One region of the Clostridium sp. LIBA-8841 genome, then DNA from elsewhere that is predicted to be linked to it. Evidence: riboswitches for the same ligand, from Rfam matches in the RefSeq annotation. Region 1 holds a riboswitch; each other region holds the start of a gene.

What was found. Region 1 has a riboswitch for lysine ahead of AC2A4K_RS16445 (Na+/H+ antiporter NhaC family protein). Riboswitches for the same ligand answer to the same signal wherever they lie in the genome.
Region 2: another riboswitch for lysine. It lies ahead of lysA (diaminopimelate decarboxylase); the one in region 1 lies ahead of AC2A4K_RS16445 (Na+/H+ antiporter NhaC family protein).
Region 3: another riboswitch for lysine. It lies ahead of AC2A4K_RS08695 (amino acid permease); the one in region 1 lies ahead of AC2A4K_RS16445 (Na+/H+ antiporter NhaC family protein).

Annotation. Positions count from the first base shown of each region.
Region 1 is NZ_CM173488.1:3,676,162-3,683,087, reverse strand. Features, by position in the region: gene AC2A4K_RS16460 (aminopeptidase P family protein) at 153-1,397, shown strand; gene AC2A4K_RS16455 (phasin family protein) at 1,506-1,844, shown strand; gene AC2A4K_RS16450 (ABC1 kinase family protein) at 2,027-3,640, shown strand; lysine riboswitch at 3,734-3,908, shown strand; gene AC2A4K_RS16445 (Na+/H+ antiporter NhaC family protein) at 4,073-5,788, shown strand; gene AC2A4K_RS16440 (FUSC family protein) at 5,842-6,351, opposite strand; gene AC2A4K_RS16435 (FUSC family protein) at 6,373-6,926, opposite strand, start outside.
Region 2 is NZ_CM173488.1:867,796-874,721, reverse strand. Features, by position in the region: gene ftsH (ATP-dependent zinc metalloprotease FtsH) at 1-1,252, opposite strand, end outside; gene lepB (signal peptidase I) at 1,277-1,807, opposite strand; gene AC2A4K_RS03705 (DUF3006 domain-containing protein) at 1,810-2,028, opposite strand; gene lysA (diaminopimelate decarboxylase) at 2,443-3,738, opposite strand; lysine riboswitch at 3,872-4,041, opposite strand; gene AC2A4K_RS03695 (NAD(+) diphosphatase) at 4,150-4,689, opposite strand; gene sfsA (DNA/RNA nuclease SfsA) at 4,911-5,603, opposite strand; tRNA gene AC2A4K_RS03685 (tRNA-Glu) at 5,769-5,843, opposite strand; rRNA gene rrf (5S ribosomal RNA) at 5,850-5,967, opposite strand; rRNA gene AC2A4K_RS03675 (23S ribosomal RNA) at 6,021-6,926, opposite strand, start outside.
Region 3 is NZ_CM173488.1:1,974,659-1,981,584, reverse strand. Features, by position in the region: gene AC2A4K_RS08720 (NUDIX domain-containing protein) at 112-495, shown strand; gene AC2A4K_RS08715 (hypothetical protein) at 557-775, shown strand; gene AC2A4K_RS08710 (YczE/YyaS/YitT family protein) at 820-1,467, opposite strand; gene AC2A4K_RS08705 (hypothetical protein) at 1,746-2,078, shown strand; gene AC2A4K_RS08700 (dicarboxylate/amino acid:cation symporter) at 2,113-3,333, opposite strand; lysine riboswitch at 3,546-3,720, shown strand; gene AC2A4K_RS08695 (amino acid permease) at 3,848-5,335, shown strand; gene ilvA (threonine ammonia-lyase) at 5,495-6,694, opposite strand; gene AC2A4K_RS08685 (DUF3892 domain-containing protein) at 6,817-6,926, shown strand, end outside.

The sequences.
Region 1 (6,926 bases):
TTTGAAGTAAGATAATAATAAGTACTCACTAGTTGATCTAGTGAGTATTTTTTTATTTGTTTAAGTAAAAAATAAGAAACTGTATAATTTATTGTAAGATTTTAAATCTTATATATGATAAAATTTAATAAATAGGAATTGGAGGGATTAAAATGAAAAACTTAGTCTTTACTAGAAATAGAGAGAATTTATTGAAAAAACTAGATGACAATTCAATATTAGTTTTATTTGCAGGAGAAGCAAAAAGAAAAACAGCAGATGAATATTTCCCATTTACTCCTAACAGAAACTTTTACTACTTAACAGGAGTAGATGAAGAGAAGCATATATTAATGATTAAAAAAATAGACGGAATATTTGAAGAGATTCTTTATATATTAAAGCCTAATTTAGAGCAAGAGAGATGGACTGGAAAGACTATAAGAGACTATGAGGCTAAGGAAATCTCAGGTATAGAAAATGTAAAATTCTTAGAAGATTTTGAAAATGATTTAAATATGATTTTTACTAATGGAATTGCAGAAACTTTTTATTTAGATTTAGAAAGAGCTTCATTTGATGAAGAAATAAGTAAAAGTCAAAGATTTGCAAAGAATATTAGAGAAAAATATCCTCAAGTAATAATAAAGGATGCTTATAGTGATATAGCTGCTTTAAGACAAATTAAATGTAAAGAGGAAGTAGAAGAAATAAAAAAAGCTGCAGATATAACAGCAAAAGGTGTAGAACTTTTAATGAAAGAATGTAAACCCGGAATGAAAGAATATGAGGTAGAAGCATATTTTGATTTCTATTTAAAACAACATGGAGTTAAGGACTATGCTTTTAAAACAATAGCAGCTGCTGGAGTAAATGCGGCTACTTTACACTATGTAGATAATAATAGTGAGATAAAAGATGGAGATTTAATTCTATTTGATTTAGGTGCTCAAGTAAATTATTATAATGGAGATATTTCTAGAACATTCCCTGCTAATGGTAAGTTTACAAAGAGACAAAAAGAAGTTTATGAAGAAGTTTTAAAAGTGAACGAAGAAATAATAAATTCTATTAGACCTGGAATAGGATTTTTTGAAATAAACAATAAGGCAAATGATCTTTTAGCAGAGGCTTGTGTTAGATTAGGTCTTATAGAAGATAAAAAAGATTATAGAAAATATTATTTCCATTCAATAGGTCATAGTTTAGGACTTGACACACATGATGTTGGTAAGAGAAATATAATACTTGAAGAAGGTATGGTTTATACTGTAGAGCCAGGTCTATACATAGAAGAAGAAGGTATAGGCATAAGAATAGAAGATGATGTTCTGGTAACTAAAGATGGCTGTGAAGTTCTAACAAAAGATTGTATTAAATCTGTAGAAGATATAGAAAATTTTATGAGTAATAGATAATTTAGAATTAATATTACTTTAAGAATAATAAGCTTTAATTTTGAAGAAATTAAGAGTAGAATTAAATAAAACTTTTATAGAGAAAACTATGGTTTAGGAGATGATTTCATGATTAATGAGTTAAAAAAAGTTATGTTAGCTGGAGTTGGAACAGCTGCTACTGCTTATGAAAAAGCAGATTGTTTTATAGCAGATATGGTTTCAAAAGGAAAGATGACTGTTGAAGATGGAAAAGTTTTATCTGAAGAGTTAAAAAGAAATTTCCAAGAAAAAACTACAGAAGCGACTAACGAAATAACATGTAAATTAGAAAAAATGAAGCCTTTCACAAAAGATAACTTTAAAGCTATGTTTGATGAAGCTAATAAAGGTACTTTAGAAGAAATAAATAAATTGAGAGAAAGAGTAGCCGTGCTAGAAGCTAAAATGAAAGATGAAGAAATTTAGGCTATAAAATAAAAGAATAAAACTCTATAAAGTATTTAGAGGATTAGGAGTAAAGACGTTTATAGCTATAGCAAAATAGCTTAAATGAAAATACTGAATTCTCTTAATATACTTTATAGAGTTTTTTAATATTATTAATAAATAAAGATAATTTTAATGTTTTAGATATGGGAGGTGAGTTCATGAGTAAACGACAGGGTGTACAAAGGCTAAGAGAAATTGTGAGAGTTTTTACTTACTATGGTTTTGACTTTTTAGTTTCTAAAAAATTGCCTAATAGCAAAAAGGTTGAGCCTAGACCGCAAGCCTTTAGAGAAGCGCTTGAGGAGTTAGGCGCAACTTTTGTTAAGATTGGACAAATATTAAGTACAAGACCAGATTTGCTTCCTAAGGCTTACATTGAGGAATTAGAAAAGCTTCAAGACAATAATGAAATAACAGATTTCAGTAAGGTTAAAGAAATGTTTTACGAGTCCTTTGGGACTGATATAAATACATATTTTTCAGAATTTAGTGAAACTCCATTAGCTTCAGCTTCAATTGCTCAGGTTCATAAAGCTAAGTTAATAAATGGGAAAGATGTAGTTGTTAAAGTTCAACACTATAAAATTGATGAAAAAATGAAGTTAGATTTAAGCATACTAAGAAGATTAAGTAGATTTACATCTTCTCATGTATCAAATACATTAATTAATCCTTTTGAGGCTTTTAAGGAGATTGAATATGATACATTAAATGAACTTAATTTTGTGAAAGAGGCTAAGAATACAGAAAAGTTTCATGAATTAAATAAGAACGTAGCTTGCGTAGGAGTTCCAATAGTCATAGATAGACTTACTTCAAAGAAAATTTTGACTATGGAATACATAGAAGGATATAAAATAACTGATTTTGATGTTTTAAAGAGTGAGGGATATCAATGTAAAGATATTGCTAATAAGCTTGCAAATTCTTTTTTCAAGCAGGTTTTTGAAGATGGATTTTTCCATGGAGATCCTCATCCAGGAAATCTACTTATTAAAGACGAAAAGATATATTTTATAGATTTTGGATTAGTCGGAGAATTGGATACAAATCTAAAAAATTGGCTTAATAAAGCTATGACAGCTGTGGCTTTAGAAGATATTGATACTTTAGTTGATTTTGTAAATGCTATAGGAATAAAAAAAGGACCAGTTGAATATTCAATTTTATATGAAGATTTAAATAATATGGTTTTAAAATATATAAATGCTTCTTTGAAAAGTATAAAAATATCAGATTTATTCAAAGAAGTATTCGAAATATCTAGAAGAAATAATATCCAGTTTCCGAAAGAAATGACCACTCTTGTGAGATCAACTGTCATATTAGAAGGAGTTGTTAGTAATATTGATCCTGATTTAGAAATTATGGAGTGTATTTTTCCTTATGTAAAGGAAAAAAATAAAAAAGAAATATTAGAAAGTTTAAATAAAGATAAAATCATCATAGGAGCTTATAAATTAGCCACAAAAAGTTTAGAGGTTCCAACTAAATTTTCAGAACTTGTAGATAGTTTAACTAAAGGAAGAGCTAAATTACAAATCGAAATGAAAGGCTTAGATAAGCCTCTTACAGATTTAAATAGAATGGTGAATAGAATAGCATTCGCTCTTATTGTAGGATGCATGATAATAGGCTCATCATTAATAGTTAATGCTAAAACAGGACCAACTTTTCAGGGTGTCCCTATTTTAGGGTTAATAGGATTTGTAGTAGCAGGAATATTAGGTTTATGGTTATTGATTTCTATAATAAAATCGGGATTTTTTTAACAAATAGTTAATAAACTTCTTAAATGCTTGAAAAAAATATATTTATATTGTATAAATGTATACAATATAATAATTATAAAAGTGAATAATTTTAAAAGAGGTAGAGGCGCGAGAAATCAAGAGTACTAATATGGAGTTAAGCAGCGTAGAAGTATTAGAAAAGGGATTATCGCCGAAGTTTTTAGCTAAAGCTTTAATGCTAAATGCTGGGGTTATATAAAATATATATAACACTGTCACAAAAAAATTGTGAAGCGCTATCATCTTAGGGTAATACATTTAGTAATGGTTAATTTGTTTATAAAATAAATTTCGTAATTATTAAGACCTTAGGTTGATTAAGCCTAAGGTTTTTTATATTTAGGGATAAATAGCAATTAAAAAGAATGCCTCTTTAAATTAATTCATTAAGTATTTAAGGGGGATTTAAAAATGAGAAACAGAACAAGATTTCAAGTGTTTTTAGCAGTTTTTGTTATGACAATGCTATGTTCAACTTTAGTTTTCGCTACAGAAGATGTTGCAGCTGTAAATTCAACAAAATTTGGATTATGGACAGTATTGCCACCTTTAGTTTCAATTGTTCTAGCTTTCATAACTAAGAATGTTATAGTTTCTTTATTTATAGGAACAATGACGGGATGTATAATGCTTCAATTGAATGGATTTAATATACTTACAGCTCTGACACAAGGATTTATTGATTTTACTTATAGAGCTTTAAATTCTTTAGCAGATCCTTGGAATGCAGGTATAATTCTTCAGGTTTTAGTCATTGGTGGAGTAATTCATTTAGTAGCTAAAATGGGTGGAGCAAAGGCCATAGCTGAGGCTTTAGCAAGAAAAGCTAAGACTGTTAAAAGTGCACAGCTTACAACTTGGCTTTTAGGATTAGCGGTTTTCTTTGATGACTATGCTAACTCATTAATAGTAGGACCAATAATGAGACCAGTTACTGATAAGTTAGGAGTTTCAAGAGAAAAATTAGCTTTCATTATAGATGCTACAGCTGCTCCAATTGCAGGGTTAGCTATAATATCAACTTGGATAGGGTTAGAGGTTGGATTAATCGGTGATGCTTTAAAAAGTGTTGGAATACAAGCAGATGGTTTTGGAGTATTCTTAGAAACAATACCATATAGATTTTATAATATATTAATTTTAGCTTTTGTTGTAATATCAGCAATAACTCTAAGAGAGTTTGGACCAATGCTTAAGGCTGAGAGAAGAGCTAGAAGAGGAGAAGTTTTATCAACAACAGAAACTTCATCAGATAGTGAAGATTTAGAACCTATAAAAGGAATCAAGTTAAGCATTTGGAATGCTATAATACCGATTGGTGTTTTAATAGGTTCATCTTTAGTAGGATTTTATTATAGTGGATGGGTCACTGTAATGGGTGGAGAAGATTTAGCAATAATAGAACTTATGAATAACGCACCTTTAAGTTTTGCTGGAATACAAGCAGCATTCTCAAATGCTGATGCTTCGGTAGTCTTATTCCAATCAGCATTGTTAGCAACTATAGTTGCACTTGCATTAGGTGTGTGCAGAAAGATATTTACTATTTCAGAAGGTATAGGAATATGGGTTGAAGGAATGAAGGGACTTCTAATAACAGGAGTAATTCTTATATTAGCTTGGTCATTAAGCTCTGTAATTAAGGAGTTAGGAACAGCATCTTATTTAGTTGGAGTTTTATCAGATACGATACCAGCATTCTTATTACCTGCTATAATATTTATTTTAGGTTCAGTAATAGCCTTTGCAACAGGTACAGCTTATGGAACCATGGGAATACTAATGCCATTAGCAATTCCACTAGCTTTTGCTATAAATCCAGAATGGCAGTTTGTAATAGTTAGTACATCAGCTGTATTAACAGGAGCAATTTTTGGAGATCATTGTTCACCTATATCGGATACAACAATCCTTTCTTCAACAGGAGCGGGTTGTGACCATATAGAACACGTTAGAACACAAATATGGTATTCAATCTTTGTTGGAATAATAACTGTAGTATTTGGATATATACCAGCTGGTCTAGGATTAAGCTTCTGGATAGTCTTACCTATAGCTTTAACAGCTTTATTCGTATTAACAATGATATTTGGTAAGAAGGTAGAACAAACTACTAGTAATAATTAAATATAAAAAAAGAGAAGGCTATAACCTTCTCTTTTTTATATTGCAGCATATTTTTAATTGGTATCCTCTTCTGTTGTCTTTGAATAAGGATATACAAGTCTATTAACTAATATACCAATTATAACTCCAATAAATGTATCTAGAATTCTATTAAAAGCATAATTATATGAGCCAACTCCCTTTAAGCTGGTCATTATAGCAAATACAACGATACAAGCACTATTTACTGCACCTTTACAATTAAATAAGATACATAGATAGATAGCTATAGTAGTACCTATTGCTGTTAAAAGTGCATAAATAATAAAATGTTGTAAGTCTAATAGATTAAATATTGCTGTGAGAGTTAGTCCCACAACAGCACCTATAGAAGTTCCAAGCATTCTGTTTTTTCCCATTTTATAAGAGTTCTCAACAGTATCTTGCATACACATCATAGCTGCTATACAAGCAAAGAAGGCACTAGAACGTCCTAGTAGCTCAAATACTATGATGCATAGAAATACCGAGAGAGATGTTTTAAGATTTCTGGCCCCTATAGTTTGCAGGTTAAAGTTAAACAAATATTTCACCCCTAAATCATATTAACTTTTTTTCTTGTTTTCTAACTTTCTGACATCATCCTTTATTTCTGTCTCAAGTCTATTAATTTTTTCTTCTATGTTTTCTATATCCTTTTTTACCTTATTTTCATACTTATATATATACTTATTTATTAATAGAGCTATTATTATACCTATAAAGGTATCTATAATTCTATCAAAAGCATAAGCATATGGTGCTTTCCCATGTAGGTTTGTCATGATAGCTATTAATACTATACATCCTATAGAAACAGATCCTTTTTTGTTAAATATATTAAGTAAGTAAATAGTTAGCACTACTCCAGCACCAGTTATTAATCCTGGAAATTTTATTAGATTAAATGTTAGTGCTAAAAAAGTGAATGATAAGCCTACTAAACCGCCAGTAATTGTACCAATCATTCTGTCTTTTCCCATTTTATATGAATTTTCAACAGTATCTTTCATACAAATTACTGCGGCTATACAAGCATAGAAAGGGTATTGTCTATGTATTAGTTCAAAAAAGCCTACACATAGAGTTACAGCTAGAGCTGTTTTTAAATTTCTCGCAC
Region 2 (6,926 bases), 1.0 Mb from region 1:
GTGAAAGAATTCTATCTTTCTTTTCTTGACCAGCTATTATAACCTCAACAGCTTCATCTAAATCTTCTTGAATTACAAACTTTCTACCATGCTTTACAGCCCTTAAGGCAGCTTCGTTAACTATGTTAGCTAAATCAGCTCCAACAGCACCTGGAGTAGATTTTGCTACTTCTTCTAAAGATACATCATCTGATAACTTAACATCTCTAGAGTGAACTTTTAATATTTCTTCTCTTCCTATTAAGTCTGGTCTATCAACAATTATTCTTCTATCAAATCTACCTGGTCTTAATAAAGCTTTATCTAAAACCTCTGGTCTATTAGTAGCTGCTAATATAACTACTCCTTTAGAGGAATCAAAACCATCCATTTCAGTTAATAATTGATTAAGAGTTTGTTCTCTTTCATCATTACCTTGAATAGAACCTTCTCTACTCTTACCAATAGCATCAATCTCATCTATAAATACTATACATGGTGCTTTTTCTTCAGCTTGCTTGAATAAATCTCTTACTCTTGCAGCTCCCATACCAACAAACATTTCTACGAAGTCAGAACCTGACATTGAGAAAAATGGTACTTTTGCTTCTCCTGCAACAGCTTTAGCAAGTAAAGTTTTACCTGTTCCTGGAGGCCCTACTAATAAAGCTCCTTTAGGAAGCTTAGCTCCAATAGCAACATATTTACTAGTATCATGTAAAAAGTCTACTATTTCTACTAATGATTCTTTTGCCTCTTCTTGACCTGCAACATCTTTAAATGTTATTCCAGTTTCATTTTCAGCATAAAGCTTAGCATTATTTTTTCCAAATGACATCACTCCGCCACCCATTTTATTATTCATCTTAGAGAACATCATTCTTCCTAAAAAGAATATAAGTAATAATGGGAATATCCATGACATTAAGAATCCTAAAAATTGATAGTTTTCAGGTTTAGTAACATTAAAACTTACACCTGATGCATTTAAGTCCTTAAGTAACTCTGGTTGAGTAATACCAGCAACTGCTGGGTTAGTTGTATATAATATTTTTCCTTTTAATTCACTACTATCTGAAGGTGTTATTTCAATTTGATTTCCTGAAAAATTCACCGCTTTAACTTCTTTTTTCTCTACCATTTGCATAAAAGTACTATAATCTACTTTTTCATATAGCATTTCATCTTTAACCATGTTAAAGGTTAGTACTATACCAAATGCTATAATACCATATATGAGAATATATTTAAGCATTTTTTTATCTTTAAACATCTCTCATTCCTCCTTTTCTAACGTTTATTTTACAAATCCTATTCTATTAAAAGGATATACTGTTATCTGTGCTTTTGCTTCTATGTCTTTTCCATCTACATATGGATCATTCCAATATCTAGCATCATCACTGTTATTTCTATTGTCACCTAACATTAAAAATTTTCCTTCAGGCACATTAAAAGACATATCAGTTTTTCCACCTGGATATTTAACATAATCTTCTTCAAGTTTATTTCCATTTACATAGACTGAACCATCACTTTTTATTTCAACGTGATCACCTGGTAATCCTATAACACGTTTAAGAAGCGGTTCACTAAATTCATCTGAATTGAATACAACTATATCTCCTCTTTTAATATTGGAAGTATTGTATATTCTAGTAACAAATAATTGATCTCCAATCTCTACTGTCGGCATCATTGACCCTGTAGGAACTTTTATTTTAAACAATAAAAATTTGTGAATCAAAAAAGCTAATAGTAAAGCTGCTAAGATTGGTACAATCCAATCTAAAAAGAATGATGTCTTTTTTGAATTACTAGTGCCCATTCCTATTCCCACATACCTTTCATTAAGTCTTCTATTTCTTTTTTTCTTTTCATTGTAAGCGCTTTATCAGAAAGAAACTTTCCATCCTTACCTTTTACTAAAACATCCCCCTCTTTTATCTCTCCTATTACGTCATCCTTATTTAATTCTAAAATCTTTTCATTTTCATCTTCACATACAATAAAATGTCCTTCTATTCTATCAACTATCAATTTTTTCATTTTATACTCCTTGTTCCGAATATTAATATGAGAAATATTAAAAATTTATTTTAAATTAATTCTCACCAATTTTAGAATTTTCTACTTTAAAAAATTTAAAAGTATCAAATATAAGTATATCATAAATTACCATAACTTTGTAAACTTTAATTCATAGTTTTTTCCTCAAGTTTGAAAAATATTTTACTATAATTTTATCATCCTTTTATGTCTTTTTTATGTCTTTTTTTTATTAAATATTTTTCAATCAATTTTAACTAAAAATTTGATATAAGTATATATAAACTCTAATTAAATTCATATTTATTAATTTATTTACTACTTCACCTTTTATTATATACTTTAATGAAGTATTCTAAATCATTTTAAATAAAAAAAGTTGCATAGTTTTTACCATGCAACTTATATCATAAATTAAAAACATTCGTTTCTAAGCAGATCTTCATAAGTTTCTCTTTTACACATCACTCTCGAGTTTCCATTATTTACACTAACTACAGCCGCTTTAGGTATCCTATTATAGTTATTAGCCATTGAATGACCATAAGCTCCAGTGGACATTATTGCTAATATATCTCCAGTTTCCATTTTAGGCATTTCTATAGAATTTAAAAGTACATCTCCTGATTCACAGCATTTTCCTGCTACAGTTACTACTTCTTTAGAATTATCATAAACTCTATTAGCTATTAATGACTCATAATTTGCACTATATAATGCTGGCCTTATATTATCACTCATTCCACCATCTACACTAACATATTTCCTTATATTAGGGATTTCTTTTATAGCTCCAACAGTATAAAGAGTTAATCCTGCATTTCCTACAATACTTCTTCCTGGTTCTACACTTAATATAGGAATATTCATATTTAAATTTTTACAAACTTCCTCAGCCTTATTTATTATAACTGAGCAATATTCCTCTATTTCCTTAGGTTGATCTCCTTCCGTATAATATATACCAAATCCACCACCTAAATCTAGCTCTTTTATTTCATATCCAAATTTATTTTTTATATCATTTATAAGATTTAACATTATCTCTGTTGTGTCCTCAAAAGGTTCTAAATCAAATATTTGTGATCCTATATGACAATGTAATCCACTCAGTTCTATATACTCTAACTCTATAGCTCTTTTAACCACATCATATACAGTATCTCCAATCACAGGGAACCCAAATTTTGAATCCAACTGTCCTGTTTTTATATATTCATGAGTATGAGCTTCTACTCCTGGAGTTATTCTTAAATAAACCTTTTGAATCCTTCCATATTCTTGCGCTATTGAATTTAAAATTTCTAATTCATGCAAATTATCTACTATAAATCTTCCTATCCCTAATCTAACACCTAAATCTATTTCATAATTAGATTTGTTATTTCCATGGAAATATATTCTTTCTAACGGGAACCCAGCTTTATATGCTGTATAAAGTTCTCCCCCTGAAACTACATCTAAATATAAATTCTCCTCATTAACTAAATTGCACATTGACATGTTTATAAATGCCTTCCCTGCATAGGTAACTCTGTTTCCTCTTTCTTCACATTTCATAGCATTGTAGAACCTTTTACAATTGCTTCTAACTAACTCTTCGTCAACTATATATAAAGGAGTTCCATACTCTTTACTTAAAGTACTTGCTTTTATTCCTCCCACATACAATTCATTTCCTTCTACTTTCATTGATCCAAATAATTTCATATCTTTTCCCTCCACACAATTAAGTTTTTAGTGGCAGAGTATAAAAGTATGCAAAGCTACCGAGATTTTGGCATTTAATTCCAATAAATAAAACAGCAAAGGAACACCTTTGCTGCTTTAATCGCAACTTAGCGTACCTTGTAGCACTCCACTTTTTTAAAGTGACAGTTATATGCATATTTTACATATACCCAGAAAAATTAATTACCATCAATTATCCTTCGGCCATAATTCCTTTCATCATATCTCATCGCTCGTCAGCTACTTATGAATACTCTTAATTACAGCACCTCTACTTTGGTCCTATTTCTAATTCATTTATATTTTTATTATATTAATTGATTTTCTATAATGTTACTAAAAAACTTTAATTAATGCAATACCCTAAGAAAATATTATTAATAAAAATTTTTATACATTACAATCATTTCCTTCACATCTAAAAGCTTTAGTACCTTCATATCCAATTTCTTTTAAAAGTTTTTTTACTACTCTTTTTCCAATTCTATCTTCATTTAACTCACAAAGAGCATCCTCTATATTGTACCAAGCAGCTCCTTCTACTTCATTTGACTTTTTTATTTCACCTGATTCATAATATGCTAAATAAGTTAACATAAGTAATTCTTTGCCATCTACAAAGTCACTTCCTAAATATTTTATATCCTTAACTACTATACCTGTTTCCTCTTTTACTTCTCTATAAACAGTTTCTTCAGCACACTCATCTACTCCAACATATCCAGATATTAGTACTTTAGAGTTTTTATATATATAACTTTGTTTTAATAAAATTATTTCATCACCTTTTATTACAGCAACAACAATACATGGTTTAGGCAAATCAAAAAACATCATGCCATGTCTCTTACAATAAGGTACCATTCCCTCATCCCAGCTATCCTTAAGCTCTAATTTTTCACCACATAGTGGACAATATTTAAATTTCATAATTAATATCTTTAGTGAGGCTAGTTTAATATATTACAATATAAAATTTATTAATTTTCATCATTTAATATTAAAATAGTAATATATAAATTAAGCTAACTAAAGTTCACCACCTTTCATAATCTCAAATACTAATTTATATTCTTTATTATATTTCTAATCTATATCTTAAAAATTCTACTATTATCTACTTAAAATAAATAAATTATATTTCCTATAATTTATAATATTATTTCAACCGGATTAAGTAACTCTATTTCTTCTTCTGTAACTTTACAATTATACGCAAATACATCTACCCCTTTAGCCTTCGCCAATCTTAGGGCCTCTCCGAATTTTGGGTCAGTATCATCATTAGGAGAGAACTTAGAAACATTCTCTATTTGAATTAAAAAAATTATTCCTGCTCCCATACCTAATTTTTTTACTTCAATTAACTCTAATATGTGTTTTCTTCCTCTTTCAGTTGGTGCATCTGGAAATCTAGTTTCCCCGTTTTCTTCTAAGGTTACACCCTTTACTTCTAAAAAATATGTATTTTCATTTCCATCTTGTAATTTAAAATCAAATCTAGATTTTCCAAAAGTTTTCTCTCTACTTATATTATTAAATTTTCTTAATTCCTTTATTTTATTGTTTCTAAGTGCTTCTTCCACAACTTTATTAGGAATTTGAGAATCTATACTTATTAAAGTTTCTCCCTTGTATGCTGCTATTAAATCATAGGGAGTTTTTCTATTTGGAGTAGTTCCCTTTCTTAAAAGTACAGTACATCCCTCTTTTAATATTTCTCTACATCTTCCTGTATTAGGAACATGAACCAATAACTCTTCTCCATCTAAAACTACATAGGCTTGAAATCTATTTGGTCTTCTTAAAAAAATAGCTTTTTTAATAATACTATTATAATTCATCTATAGTAACCTCTTTATCTTTATTAGACTTTTAATTTTTATTATAAAATATTTATTTTTATATTCCTTGTTATTATATTCTACATAAAAACTCTTTTATTAACAAGTTAGAAACACTCTATATAAACATAAAAAAAACTCGATAAGCTAAGCTTATCGAGTTAATGGTGACCCCTAGGGGAATCGAACCCCTGTTACCACCGTGAAAGGGTGGTGTCTTAACCGCTTGACCAAGGGGCCAAACTAACCTGGCGACCACCTACTCTCCCACACAGTCTCCCGTGCAGTACCATCGGCTTCTAAAGGCTTAACCGTCGTGTTCGGAATGGGAACGGGTGTTACCCTAAAGAACATCATCACCAGATGTTTTAGAAAGATTTTGTTCTTTCAAAATTGCACATATTTAATTTACTATATTTGGTCAAGCCCTCGATCTATTAGTATCGGTCAGCTGAACATGTTACCATGCTTACACCCCCGACCTATCAACCTTGTGTTCTTCAAGGGATCTTACTAGCTTACGCTATGGGAAATCTCATCTTGAGGTTGGCTTCACGCTTAGATGCTTTCAGCGTTTATCCATTCCCGACTTAGCTACCCAGCTGTGCTCTTGGCAGAACAACTGGTACACCAGAGGTCAGTCCATCCCGGTCCTCTCGTACTAAGGACAGCTCCTCTCAAATTTCCTACGCCCGCGACGGATAGGGACCGAACTGTCTCACGACGTTCTGAACCCAGCTCGCGTGCCGCTTTAATGGGCGAACAGCCCAACCCTTGGGACCTACTTCAGCCCCAGGATGCGACGAGCCGACATCGAGGTGCCAAACCTCCCCGTCGATGTGGACTCTTGGGGGAGATCAGCCTGTTATCCCCGAGGTAGCTTTTATCCGTTGAGCGATGGCCCTCCCACGAGGTACCACCGGATCACTAAGCCCGACTTTCGTCCCTGCTCCACTTGTGGGTGTCGCAGTCAGGCTCCCTTCTGCCTTTGCACTCTACGAACGATTTCCGACCGTTCTGAGGGAACCTTTGGGCGCCTCCGTTACTTTTTAGGAGGCGACCGCCCCAGTCAAACTGCCCACCTAACAATGTCCTGTGACCAGATTCATGGCCGCCAGTTAGAATTTCAGTACTGTCAGGGTGGTATCCCAAGGATGACTCCACCAAGGCTGACGCCCTGGTTTCCTAGTCTCCCACCTATCCTGTACAGACAATACCAAAACTCAATGCTAAGCTACAGTAAAGCTCTACGGGGTCTTTCCGTCCAATCGCGGGTAGCGAGCATCTTCACTCGCACTACAACTTCGCCGGATTTACAGTTGA
Region 3 (6,926 bases), 1.7 Mb from region 1:
TAAATAATATTGAAAACTTTATTTAAACTTATACTAAAATAGCACAATAATATATAATAATTTGCTATAATATGTATATAAAAAGCGAAATGTGTAAAAGGGGAGACTTATATGGGTAACATTAAATTTTGTTCTATCCTTATAAAGGATGATTTTAATAATATTTTAATTTCAAAAAGAAAAGGTAAAAAAGCTGATGAACACTTATGGTATCTTTTTGACAGAAAAATAAAGGGTAGAGAAACTCCAGAAAAATGTGCAAATAGGGCTATAAAAGAAGATTTAAAAACTATAGTTTTCGATTTAAAGGAATTATATGATTTTAATATTAATGAAGAGGAAAGTTTAAGAGTGTTTACAGGATCTTTAAAAGAAAAGGTTACTTGTGGTGCAAACATAACTGCATACAAATGGATAAATAAAGATGAATTAAGTAACTATACTTTTGCAGATGGAGAATTAGAAAAGATAAACGCTTTTTTTGAGACTATATAAAACATGCCAATATTGGCATGTTTTTCTTTTATTGTTATAATAAAATTGTGAGGTGATTATTATGACATTATTAAGAAAGAAAATTTTAGGAGAAGATTTTCATGTTACTATAAAACCTATATATAATAGAGATGATACATTAGCATTTACTTTTTCACCAGATCAGAAGAGGGTAGAGGTTGGTGAAGAGATTACAATTACAGTAAAACATCCCACAGAAAAATATGATGCTTTCTGTGATGAATTAGTAGAACTTATAGCTAGATATCAAGAGATATAAAAAATACATATAAAAAAACAGTCCTTATGGACTGTTTTTTTATATTATTTTTCAGCAGTTTTTCCTATGAATTTATGTACAATTTTTTCACATGGTGGCATGAAAAATTGGATAGCCGGACCTGTGAAAAGAACTGCTATTATTGTACCAACACCAACAACACCAGCTAATAAGTAACCAACTACTAAGAAACTTAAATCTAAGCCGATACGTATCCAACGGTATTGGAAATTAGTTTTATCTCTTATTATAAGAGGAACTAAATCGTTTGGTGCAACTCCTAATTCAGTACTAACTAAGAATGAGAATCCTATAGCTATTATTATACAGCTTAAAGCTACAATCACACATTTTACAGGTAAGTTAAAACTACTAAGTGAAGTATCTAATCCAGCCTTTTGTAATAATCCCATAATAAAATCTATAGTAGGTCCTATTACTAATACAAGTACAAAAGTTCCAACTTTAAGTTGTTTTCTGTCAATAACGAAAATTCCAATAACTAAAGTAATAAGTATTATCATATTAGCTGTTCCAGTTGAAATACTTAAAGCTTTTGAAAGCCCTTGAGTAAATACAGTGAAAGGATCTGATCCTGCACCACTTAATAAAAATATTACAACGCCTAATTGTATGATTGCCATTCCTAATAAGAAAAATATAAGTTTAGGAATAAATTTTTCTTTTTTCATTTTTTAATACACTCCTTAATTTTTGAGTTTTGTGAATCGTATTATTGAATGTGAATTTAATATTTAACGTGTATTTAAAAACTTAAAAGAATACCAAACAAAATGATTATACAAGTTGTTCATCAATATGTCAAATATATTTAATAAACACATAAATTCTTTCACAATTTAATGATAAAATGGATAATAAAACTATATTATTTGTATAGATAAGAAAAATTGAAATGTAGGTAATTTTATCTTATAATTATTACGTTAGATATAGAGAGGTGACAAATATGAATGATAATAAGACTAAAGAACATATTGCTAGAATAGCAAAAGCTTCAACATATTTCATTTTTAAGAATGGTCCTGTAAATAAAATTCATAAGGAAAATAAAATTTCTGATGAAGAACTTAAAGAGATGCAAGAGTATATGCAAAATCACTTAGCATATCTTTATGAGGTTTTACTTGAAGAAGGTAATCTTAAAAAATATGAACTTATAATGAATACTATGAATCAATTCTATGTAAATGATGATACTGAAGTAGTATTAGCTGATGAGGGATTTGATGCTTTATATGAGCAATTATTCCCCAAAAGCAATAATATAATTATTAAATAAAAAAATGACTATGAGAATTTCTCATAGTCATTTTTTAATTACAACTAACCTCTGGAAGAAACTCTTCTTTAGCCTCTTCAATTTTAAGATTAGATTTTTTATTTCTTCTTAGGATAGACTCTACTATTATTGCTATAGCTCCATCACCTGTTACATTTGTTGCTGTACCAAAACTATCCTGTGCAGCATGTAATGCTATCATTAATGATTTTTCCACATTACCAAAGCCAAGCATACTTTCAAGTAAACCTAGAGAAGCCATAACACCACCACCAGGTACTCCTGGTGCTGCTACCATAGTTACTCCTAACATAACTATGAAAGGTAACATAAGTGATAATGTTGGAACTTGTCCTTTCATATACATTACAGCCATAGAAGCAAGTACTAAAGTTATAGTATCACCAGCCAAGTTTATTGTAGCTCCTAAAGGTATAACAAAGTCTGCAACATCTTCATCGACTTTATTTTCTATAGTACAGTTTAAAGTAACTGGAATTGTAGCTGCTGATGATTGAGTACCTAAAGCTGTCATATATGCAGGAATCATATTTTTTAACAGTTTAAATGGATTTTGTTTCTTTATAGTTCCAGCTAAAACATATTGAACTAATAAATAAGCTCCTTGTATTGAGAAAAGAACTACGTAAACAAGTCCAAAAGATTTTAAAGTAGTAAATATTTCACCATTATAGCTTAACTTAGCAAATATTGAAAGAATATATACTGGAACTAATGGTATTAAAAGATTTTTTATTGTTAATGAAACAACATGATTAAACTCTTCAGATACTTTTAATAAGTAACTATTTTTTATTCTTGATATTCCTATACCTAATAAGAATGCAAAAACCAAAGCAGACATAACACTAAACATTGGAGGTATGTCTATTGCGAAGTATGGTTCAACATTTACAGAGCTAGTACTTAAAGAAGCACTTACTATAAATTTAGGAAGTAATGAACGTCCTATAAAGAATGTTATTATACCTATTAAAAATGTTGATGCATATGCTATTAAAGTTGTTACTAAAAGTCCTTTTCCTGATTTGCTTCCTAAAGATGCGATTCCAGGTACTATAAATCCAACTATTATAAGTGGTATTAAAAAACTAAGTAAGTTTCCGAATAATCCATTGAAGGTCATTAATGCCCTAACGGGTATATCAAAATTTATGTAGGAACAACCTAGCCCAATCAGTATTCCTAAAATGATTGCAAAAAATATTCTCTTTATTAAAGATAAATTTTTCATAATAGCCCCCTTCTTGTATTTTTATTAAATACATCTGTTCTTTGTATGAGTACATATTACTATAATTAATATTTAAAGTCAAGGTAATTATTAATTATAGTAATAAAATATATTCTTTTTATAAATGTAATTTATTGATTGGGTTTCATTAACAATAAAAAAAGATTGACAATTTGTAAATTAAACTGCATAATTATTAATATAAAGTGAATAACTGAGATAGAGGCGCGATGATTAATAGTATCTTTGCAGAGGTAAGCACTATGAAGCAAAGAGAAAGGATGAATCGCCGAAACCAGTAGAAGAGGCTTTAATTCTATTAGGTTGGGGTTGCATATAATATATGTAACACTGTCACAATTAGTTTTGTGGTGTGCTATCATGAAAGAAGAGTATTGTTTAATAAGACTTTACAAACCCTTAAGCATGAAACCACGCTTAAGGGTTTCTTTTGTTAGCGGAACTTAGTTATCACTTATGGGTTAATTATTAAAACCATAAGGAGGACTAAAAAATGAGTCAGGAACAAAATACTAATCTAAAAAGGGGATTAAAATCAAGACATCTTAGTATGATTGCAATGGGTGGAGCCATAGGTACAGGTATTTTCTTAGCAATGGGAGATACTTTGCATCAAGCAGGTGTTGGAGGAGCTTTTGTAGCTTACGGAGTAATAGGAATAATGGTTTATTTCTTATGTACAAGCTTAGGAGAAATGGCAACATATATGCCAGAGACAGGTTCCTTTGGAACTTATGCAACAAAATTCGTAGATCCAGCCTTTGGATTTGCTTTAGGATGGAACTATTGGTATAACTGGGCTATAACAATAGCAGCAGAGATGGTTGCAGGTTCTTTATTAATGAAATTCTGGTTTCCAAATGTTCCAGCTATGGTATGGAGTGCGTTATTTTTAGTAATTATATTAGGTCTTAATTTATTATCTGCTAAAGCTTACGGAGAATCAGAATTTTGGTTTGCAGCAGTAAAAGTTGCTACTGTTATTATTTTCTTAATTATAGGAGTTCTTATGATATTTGGAATAATAGGAGGAGAAAAAGTAGGCTTTAAAAATTTCTATGCTAATGGTGGTCCATTTATTGGAGGAGCAAAATCTATATTCATGATTTTCTTAATAGCTGGCTTCTCATTTCAAGGAACTGAGTTAGTAGGGGTTGCCGCTGGAGAAAGTGAAGATCCTGAAAAAAATGTACCAAAGGCAGTTAACACAATCTTCTGGAGAATTTTATTATTTTATTTAGGAACAATCTTAGTAATTGGAGCTTTAGTACCTAATGCTCAAGCAGGAGTAGAAACAAGTGCTTTCACAGTAGTTTTTGAAAAAATAGGGCTAGCTGGTGCGGCATCTGTTATGAATGCAATAATACTTACATCAGTTTTATCAGCTGGTAACTCAGGAATGTATGCATCTAGTAGAATGCTTTATGCTATGGCTAAAAGTGGAATGGCACCTAAGATATTTCAAAAAACAAATTCTAGAGGAGTGCCAGTTAATGCAATAATATTAACAACAATAATTGCTAGTTTATGTTTCTTAACAGGTATTTATGCTGAGAATACTGTATATGTATGGCTTGTAGCAGCATCTGGTTTATCTGGATTTATAGCATGGCTTGGTATTGCAATATGTCACTATAGATTTAGAAGAGCTTATGTAGCACAAAGGAAAGATATGAGTAAATTAGTTTATAAAGCTAAATTATTTCCACTTGGACCTATAATTGCTTTAATATTATGTGGAATAATCGTTTTAGGACAAGGATATGCTTATTTAGATGTTAGAAATGGAATAGACTGGGGTGGGTTAATTTCATCATATATAGGAATTCCTTTATTCCTAGGTTTATTTTTCTACTATAAATTTAAACATCATACTAAATTAATAAAATTAGAAGATGTTGATTTAAGTAGAGATAATTTTAATTACCATGAATTAGAAGATGTTGATTTACCTTTAGAAGAATTTAAAGATGTTTATTAATTAAAGGGAATTTTAAATAGTATACAATTTCAAAAAGAGTCTATTACAAATAGGCTCTTTTTTATTAGGTTTTATTTAAAGGTGGAGTAGAGAAGTGTATAATTTTAAAAAAGAGACAGTATTTTAATTAAATAAAATACTGCCTCTTTTATTTTCTTACTAATAAATTTGTTTAATTACATAGCTTTGATCAGTTAAAGCCTTTTTAATTTCAGCAATATGAGAATGACCATTAGTTTCTAAGGTTATTTCTATAACCATATTTTTAAGCGCATCTGTTGCCTTAAAATTATTGTGTTCAAGTTTTACTATATTAGCATTTACGTCTGTAAGTATTTTTGAAATTCTAAAAATTTGTCCTGGCTTATGAGGAACTTCTAAGCTAAATCCAAAAAGTCTACCTTTAGAAACTAAAGCGCTATTTATTAATGAGGTTATGGTAACCATATCTATGTTACCACCACTTATTATTGATACTATATTTTTATCTTTAAAATTCAATTTAGAAGAGGCAGCTAAAGAAACAGCTCCTGAAGCTTCAGCTAAAAGTTTGTGCTTTTCACTTAAGGTAAAGAAAGCTTCAACTATTTCATGGTCTGAAACTGTTATTATATCATCTACATATTCTTTTATGAAATTAAAGGTTAAATCACCAGGTTTTTTTACAGCAATACCATCTGCAATTGTATCTACAGATTTTAAATTGATTATTTCTCCTGATTTAAAACTTTGTTCCATAGCATTAGCACCTTCAGCTTGAACTCCTATTATTTTTACATTAGGATTTAATTCCTTAGCAGCTAAAGAGACTCCACTTATAAGACCACCTCCACCAATTGGACAAAGAATAACATCTACATCTTTTAAATCTTCGAAAATTTCTAAAGCTACAGTACCTTGACCATATATTACATCGATGTCATTAAATGGATGTATAAATAAAGTACCTTCTTCTTCTTCTATTCTTTTAGCTTCGTTAAAAGCATCATCATATACATATCCTGATAAAACAACATTTCCACCTAAATCTTTTGTAGATTGAATTTTTAATAGAGGAGTTGTTTTAGGCATTACTATTGTTGATTTAACACTTGCTTGAGAAGCGGCAAAAGCTACACCTTGAGCATGATTCCCAGCAGAAGAACATACAACGCCTCTTGCTTTTTCTTTCTCTGATAAGGATCTTATCTTATTTAATGCGCCTCTAATTTTATAAGCACCTGTTAATTGTAAGTTTTCACATTTCATATACACTTGATTCTCAGATTTCCTTGAGAATACCTCACTATATATTAAAGGTGTTTTTATAACTATATCTTCTATATTCTTTTTTGCTTTAATAATTTTTTCTAAATACAAAATAATCACCTCTCATTTATGTAAACCTTTTATATATTAATTATAACAAACAAAAATAATTTTTTACAGAGAATATTTTTTGAAAATACATGCAAAATAATAGTAAAGGAAGGTGATAATTTATGTCAGATTCTATAGTTAAAGTAAAAAAGAATAGTAGTGGAGAAATTACAGATTACGTTTTAAGTAACGGAAAAACTGTTTCTAAAGCTGAAGGTGTAAGACTTGCAGA